One region of the Variovorax glacialis genome, then DNA from elsewhere that is predicted to be linked to it. Evidence: predicted binding sites of a transcription regulator. Region 1 holds the regulator's gene; the other holds the start of a gene.

The links. The regulator FliA, encoded in region 1, starts transcription of late flagellar genes. The targets are predictions, from matches to a motif close to CTAAAGTTTNNNNNNNNNNNGCCGNTA.
Region 2: the regulator FliA is predicted to act here: its motif matches at 2,197-2,223, upstream of ACSFBL_RS00800 (FlxA-like family protein).

What each region holds. Positions count from the first base shown of each region.
Region 1 is NZ_JBPJZT010000002.1:632,090-635,662, reverse strand. Features, by position in the region: gene flhF (flagellar biosynthesis GTPase FlhF) at 1-996, shown strand, start outside; gene ACSFBL_RS07405 (MinD/ParA family ATP-binding protein) at 1,007-1,882, shown strand; gene ACSFBL_RS07400 (RNA polymerase sigma factor FliA) at 1,879-2,649, shown strand; gene ACSFBL_RS07395 (DnaJ domain-containing protein) at 2,779-3,510, shown strand; gene ACSFBL_RS07390 (ribbon-helix-helix domain-containing protein) at 3,498-3,573, opposite strand, start outside.
Region 2 is NZ_JBPJZT010000001.1:156,612-160,184, forward strand. Features, by position in the region: gene ACSFBL_RS00790 (SCO family protein) at 1-359, shown strand, start outside; gene ACSFBL_RS00795 (chloride channel protein) at 389-1,774, shown strand; gene ACSFBL_RS00800 (FlxA-like family protein) at 1,791-2,168, opposite strand; gene ACSFBL_RS00805 (helix-turn-helix domain-containing protein) at 2,273-3,037, opposite strand; gene ACSFBL_RS00810 (DNA-binding transcriptional response regulator) at 3,293-3,573, shown strand, end outside.

The DNA of each region.
Region 1 (3,573 bases):
CAGGACCTGACGGTGCATGCGCGCAGCGAGATTGCCGCCGGTTGCGACCACCACGTGCTCGCGCTGTCCGGCCAGGTCGGCCTGCGCTCGAACGAAGGCGGCGACGCGTACGAATGCCAGAGCAGCCTGCTGCTGTCGGACCGCAGCGGCGCGCCGCTGTCGGCGCCGAACCAGTTCCTTTCCACGGCGGCGACACGCGGTGGCGCCGATGCGCGGCGCAAGCCCGGCATGCGGCAGGTGCATTGGCTGCGCCAGCAGGACTTCGGCAAGGCGGTGGTTCATGTGCTGCCGCGCCTGCCCGCGATCGAATTGATGACCGAGTGGCAGGCGCAAGGCCAGAAATGGCTGGCGCGCGCGCCGGGTTCGACCGGCGTCATCGATCCGCAGACCGGCGCGTCGAGCGCACTCGCGCGCAGGGATTACGCGTTCGGCGAGCCACGGCGCGTGATGTTCCGCGGCAAGCCGGCGCTGCAATGCGAGGCGCAGGCGGAAGTCATCCTGCGGGCCGGCGCCGACAACGCCGCGCTGCCCGTGCTGCGCTGCGTGGCAACGCGCGTGATGGATGAGCGGAGCCAGAAGATCATTGCCCAAGGCTATCTGCTGTCCAACGTCGACATGCAGGTCACGGCCTGCCAACTGGCGCAATGGCAGGCCTGGGCCGCCGACGCGGACCCCTGCTTCCGGCTGATCCGCCAGGGTGTGCAGCTCGTGGGCGGCATGGGCGAACTGGGCGACCCGAACATGATGAAGCGCCTGCTGATCGCCGGCCAGGTGACCACCACCGTGTGGCGTCTCCTGAACGCGAACGGCGAGTGGGCCGATCGCACGCGCATGCTGCTGAACCAGCTGACCGGGCGGCCCGTGCGCTCCAGCCGGCCCCTGACCGGCAACGCGCTGTATGTCGGCGTGAGCAAGCTCTTCCTGCTGCTGGAGGCGCTCGGTACGGAATCGACCGCGCCCACCCAGCAAGCCAGGGCCCTGGAGCAGCAGGATTGAGGAGCACCCCATGAGCAAGCTGGTTGCAGATCAGGCCGACGGATTGCGTCGTCTGCTGTCGCACACGCCGACGCGCATCGTGGCCGTCGCAGGCATCGGTGGTGGCGACGGCGGCACCACGACGGCGATGAACCTGGGTGCCGCCCTGGTCCTCCAGGGGAAGGATGTGTTGCTGCTGGATGAGCATGGGCGCGCGGCCAAGTCGGTCTGCGGTGTCTGGGGCCTCGATCCGCTGGGCAGCCTGGCCGACGTGGTCGACAGGCGGCTGAGCTGCGAAGGCGCAGCCGCGGTGGCGGCATGCGGCGTCGGCGTCCTGCCGGCGCCGCCCGAAGCGCGCGTGGCAGGTGCCGATCCGCGGCCGTGGTGCCACGGCGGCGTGATCCTGGTCGATGCGTTGCTCGACGGCGAAGGCTGCCTGTCGCCGCTGGCCCAACTCGCGGACGAACTGGTGCTCGTTCTCAAGCCGAATGCCGCGTCGATCACTTCCGCCTACGCGGGCATCAAGCGCCTGCACTACGCGCATGGCCTGAAGCAACTGCGCTTCCTCGTCAATGGCGTCTCGGGCGCCGATGAAGCGCAGAGGATCACGACCAACCTCGCCAACACCGGCAGCCGCTACCTCGCGGTGTCGCTGGAGCCGGCGGGCTGGGTGCGCGCCGACCCGCACATGGCAGACGCGCGGCGATTGGGCGCGACCGTGGTCGAGGCATTCCCTGCGAGCCTCGCGGCCATCGATTTCAGGCGCATCGCCGCCGACATGGGGCGCTGGCCCTGGCGCGCTGCCGCGCCGCGTCGCGCGGGAAGCGTGGAGACCCCGGAGCAGGCGCGCAGCGCGGCCATGGCCTTCATGCGATCCACACCGGTGACGAGCGTGGCGGACGCATGACCCGCAGAACCGAACAACGGAAAGGACTGAACGTGTACACCGCCCAGGGAACCATTGAAAAGTCCCATCTGCTGGAGCAGCACCAGCCGATGGTGCGCCGCATCGCGCTCCAGATGATCGCCAAGCTGCCGGCCAGCGTGGAACTCGACGACCTGATCCAGGCCGGGATGATCGGCCTGCTGGACGCATCGAGCCGCTACCAGGACAACAAGGGCGCGCAGTTCGAGACCTTCGTCAGCCAGCGCATCCGCGGCGCGATGCTCGACGAACTGCGGGCCAGCGACTGGGGCTCGCGCGGCCTGCGGCAGTCGGCGCGCGGGGTCGAGAAAGCGATCCAGGCGCTCGAACATCGCCTCGGCCGTCCGCCGAGCGAAGGGGAGATCGCCAAGGAACTCAAGATCGACCTGGAGGCCTACCAGTCGCTGCTGCAGGAGATCCAGGGCTGCCAGCTCCTGTATGTCGAGGACTTCGCGAAAGGCGAATCGGACAACCCCTTCATCGACATGCATGCGCAGGAAGCCCGCAAGGGCCAGCGCGGAAGCGACGATCCGCTGGAGCAGCTGCTGGAAAGCGGATTCCGGCATCAGCTGGTGGACGCCATCTCGGGGCTGCCGGAGCGCGATCAGCTGCTGCTGAACCTCTACTACGAGGAGGAACTGAACCTGCGCGAGATCGGCGCGATCCTCGAAGTGAGCCAGAGCCGCGTGTGCCAGTTGCACAGCCAGGCCATCAGCCGCTTGCGGGCCGCCTTGAAGGATCTGCTCTAGCAATCGGACGCTGACTTCCGAAGTCAGATTTGTAAATTTTGTAGTTCTTTCGTGTAACAATGATTGACATTGTTGGAAGCGCAACTGCCAGGCGATGGGCGCCCGGCCGTGCCGATACGGAAGGACGCGATGATTTCAGCGTATGTGGTCTTGGGGATCCCCGGCAACGCCACGCCGGAGGATGTTGAAGCGGCCTACCAGCGCGCACGTTCGACGTATACGCGGGAGCGGATGGCGGAGGACGCCCGGGTCGCGGAGCAGTTGAACGAAGTCATTGACGCGCACAAGGTACTGAGCGATCCGGAATCGCGTGCCGCCCACGACCGGAAGCTCGCAAGGCAAGTCTCGGCCCCATCCATTCGACGGCACTCGGACTTTCAACCGGTCGTCGAGCAGGAGTCCGGCACACCGAGGGCCCTGGTGATCATTGGCCTGCTCGTGGCCGCGCTGTTTGCGGGCGGTTACTTCGTCCAGCATCGCCGGCAGGTGGCCCAGGAGGAACTGGCGGCCAAGGCGCTCGAAACGGCGCGGCAGCAGGCGATCGCGGAATCCGAGAGCCGGCGGGCCGCCGAAGTGGCGGCCGGCGAGCGCGCCCGGGCGGACGAGGCCGCGCAGGCCAAGGAGCGCGCTTTCCGGCGCGAGAGCGAGATGGCCCTGTCCCGTGCGCAAAGTGCCGATGCCATGAAGCGCACCCTCGACGCGCAAAGATTTGCCGCGGAGCAACGCGAGGAACAGCGCAAGGAAGCCGAGCGCGCCGCGGACGAGCGCCGCCGGATCAGCGAAGGTCAGCGAAGGGTCGCGATCGACAAGCAGAGGATTCGCGAACTCTGCTACATCAACTACCGTCGCTACGACTGCTGAGCGGCGGCGATGCCCTTGCTGCGCACCGCGCGCGCCCAGCCTCGCGGCATGTCGTGCAGGACG
Region 2 (3,573 bases), on a different contig from region 1:
AGCTCGCCAAACTGACGCGTACGCTCGAACTTCTCGGCGATGAAGCAGCACGGTTGCAGCCCCTCTACATCAGTGTCGATCCGGCGCGCGACACGCCGGCGCGGATGCGCACCTTCCTCGCCGGCTACCACCCCGCCTTCGTGGGACTGACCGGCACGCAGGCGCAGGTCGACAGCGCCAAGGCAAACTTCCGGATCTTCGCCACGCGGAAGGAGGATGCGGAGGCACCCGGCGGCTATGTCGTGCCGCACACCGCCATCAGCTACCTGCTCGACCGCGAGGGGCGGTACCTCGCCCACTTCGGCGACACTATCGATCCAGTCACCATGGCCCGCAGGCTGACATCGACCTTCACATGATTGCTTGGGATTGAGGTTCATCGGCGCCGATGAACCACGAACCGGACTTTCTTGAGCATTTGCGCGCCGAGCTGTCCGGCGCCCGCGTCTGGCTCGACCGCGCCATCGTGCTTGGCTATGCGATCGCGGCCGGGCTGTTCGTCGTGGTCTTCACGCTCGCGAGCGACTGGGTCTTCGGCGAGTTCCACCGCTTCTATCGCGCCTGGCCGTGGGCCGTGCTGTTGACCACCCCGTTGCTGACGGCCGGCATCGTGTGGTTCACGCTGCGCTTCTTCCCCGGCGCGGGCGGCTCCGGCATTCCGCAGATCAAGGCAGCGCTGCACCCTGACCTGCCCCGCGAGCAGCGCTTCATGTTCGCGTCGCTCAGACTCACCGTCGCAAAGATCGGCCTTGGTGCCGCCGGCTTCGCGGCCGGCCTGTCGATCGGTCGCGAGGGCCCCTCGGTGCAGGTCGCAGCAGGTGTGATGCAGCATGCGCGGCGCTGGCTGTCCCCTGACACCACCATCGATGCGCGCGCGCTGCTGGTGGCCGGCGGAGCAGCCGGCATCGCGGCCGCCTTCAACGCGCCGCTGGCGGGCGTGGTATTCGCCATCGAAGAGCTGTCGGGGCGGCTCGAGGCTCGCTCCAGCGGACTGATCATCACGGCCATCGTGCTGGCCGGCCTCGTCGCGGTGTCGGCCTTCGGCAACCTGAGCTACTTCGGCGTGATCCGTGTGCCCCGGCTAGGCTGGGATGCACTCGGCCCCGGGCTGCTGGTCACGTTGGTCAGCGGCATCATGGGCGGCGTGTTCGCGCGATTGCTGATCGCGTCGCTGACGGGCGCGCCGCAACGGATCAACCGCTGGAGGGCGCGCTACCCGGTTCGCTTCGCTGCCATCGGCGGCTTGGCAGTGGCCGTCATCGGGGTCGTCACGGGCGGTGTCACCTTCGGCGCCGGCTCGGATGCGGTCAAGCAGATGCTGCAAGGCCATGAGGGTCTGACGCCGCTCTATACCGTGCTCAAGTTCGTGGCCACTTGGCTCACGGCCTGGTGCGGTGTCCCGGGCGGCATCTTCGCGCCGTCGCTGTCCATCGGCGCGGGCATCGGCGACGCGGTGGGGCAGCTGACCCGCAGCGAGCTCGCGCCGGCGCTCATCGCGATGGGCATGGCCGGCTTCCTGGCCGCGGTGACGCAGGCGCCGCTCACGGCCTTCATCATCGTCATGGAGATGGTGGACGGGCACTCGATGGTGCTCAGCCTGATGGCCGCCGCCATGCTGGCCAGCCTGATCTCCCGCATGATCAGTCGCCCGCTCTATGACACGCTGGCCGAGCACATGGTCGGCCGGGCCATCGGCACGGTCGAGCCGATGCGTTCGCCGTCATCGCAAGCAAGCGAAGGCAACGATTCAGGCGAGCGAGCCGGAGGGGTGTGAACGGAGGCTTGCCACACTACGCCGTGGTATCCACCCGGCCGCCGACAGTGGTCACGACGGCAACTCGGGCGCTGCCGCTGGCGGTCTTCTTGCTCGTACTGGCGACCCCCTCCATGGCAGCGACGACCCCGTTTTCCTTGCCGGCCTTGGCGGCGTCCTGCTGGAGCCGTGCGATCTGCTCCTGAATCATCTGGATCTGCCTTGACAGCTCGGTCAGCTGCTTCTGGACCGCCTCCCGTGCATCGCCCGGGGCCATGGATCGCAAATCCTCCTGAAGGCCGCGCGCCTGCTTCATCAAGGCGTTGGCCTGCTTCTGCAGCGCCACGATCTGGGCGCTGATCCTTCCAGCGCTGAAGTTGGACCCACTGCTGACCGAACCGATTGCCGCGACCATCTGATCTCCATTCACAACGTTGAAGGGATATCGGCAGGCTTCATGAAAATTGAAGGCCTGTCGGCAGCAAGCGCACCGCCTCTTGCAAATAGGGTCTCGGCACATCATCGATGGAGATACCGGAACCGGCGCGGCGACGCACCCATGTGCGCCGTAAAGACCCGGGTGAAATGACTCTGGTCGGAGAATCCGACTTCCAAGGCGATATCGGACATCGGCCTGTCGGTGGACCTGACCAGGGCCGCCGCTGCCTGCACGCGGCGCGACAGCACGTACCGATGCGGCGGGACACCCACGCTCTGCTTGAAGGCACGCGAGAAGTGGCACGCCGAGAGACCGGTCATGGCAGCCAGTTGAGCGACGTCGATGTGCTCGCACAGATTCTGGTCGATGTGTGCGCGGACACGTTGCAGCGCCGACGGCGCAATACCGCCTCGCGGAGAGGCGCCGCGTTTGCGAGCGGCGTTCACGCCGGCACGCGGGTCACCGATCGTGCGAGGCAGGACGATGGTCCCCATCAGGCTGCACACCGTCCTCAACAGATCGTCCTGGCCGCAGCTGTGCGGCAGGCATGCGCTGACGCCGTGAGGCAGGGGCTGTGCCCCTGGCGCGTCATCCCTCGCCGCTGTCAAAAGGACGATCTGCGGCCGCACGCGCGCGGGTGCGGCCCACGCCCCGGCGTGACCCTGCGTCGACTGCGGCAGCGAGGCGGAGTCGGCGATGATCAAGTCGATGTCGTCGAGCCGGTTGGCGAAGTCGATGCCATCCCCCTCCGTGTTGCACTGGATTTCGCAGTCGCGCAACTTCTGCATCGTCGCCACCAGGCCGGCAGAAATGAGAGCGTTCGAATGCGAAATCAGGATGCTCATCGCCGAGGAGCCGGGCCAGGCAGGGGCAGCATGCGTTCTCATGGGAACTCCGGTTTCTTTGTGGAGGAATGGCCATCAGCTTGATCTCATTCCGCCCCTGCACGATGTCTGATCGCCGAACTCGGTTTGTCATCTGACACACACACGCCGCGTTGGCGACCCATGTCAATTGACACGCGGGCGCTGGCACTTTGCGTGATTGGAAACACCCAACTCGGGTCCAATGCGAAATGACACCAAGGGGAACCCCACGCAATGACCAATGCGCGCCGCATTGCGGTGATCGAGGGAGACCAGCTCGTGCGTGAACTCGTGCGGCGGTGGCTTTGCGATGCGCGTCACGTTGTGGAGGTGCATTCCGTGCCTTCCACGATCGGTGCGGTCGACCTCATCGTCGCCGACGTCGCGAACCCTCGCGCTGCCTCGCCACTTCTGGTCCGGCTTGTCCAGACGCATCCGAGCATCCCGATCCTGCTGTTGTCGGCGAGATTTCGCGCGGGCCAGGGTGGCTCGGTCCAGCTTGCCAACGAACTCGG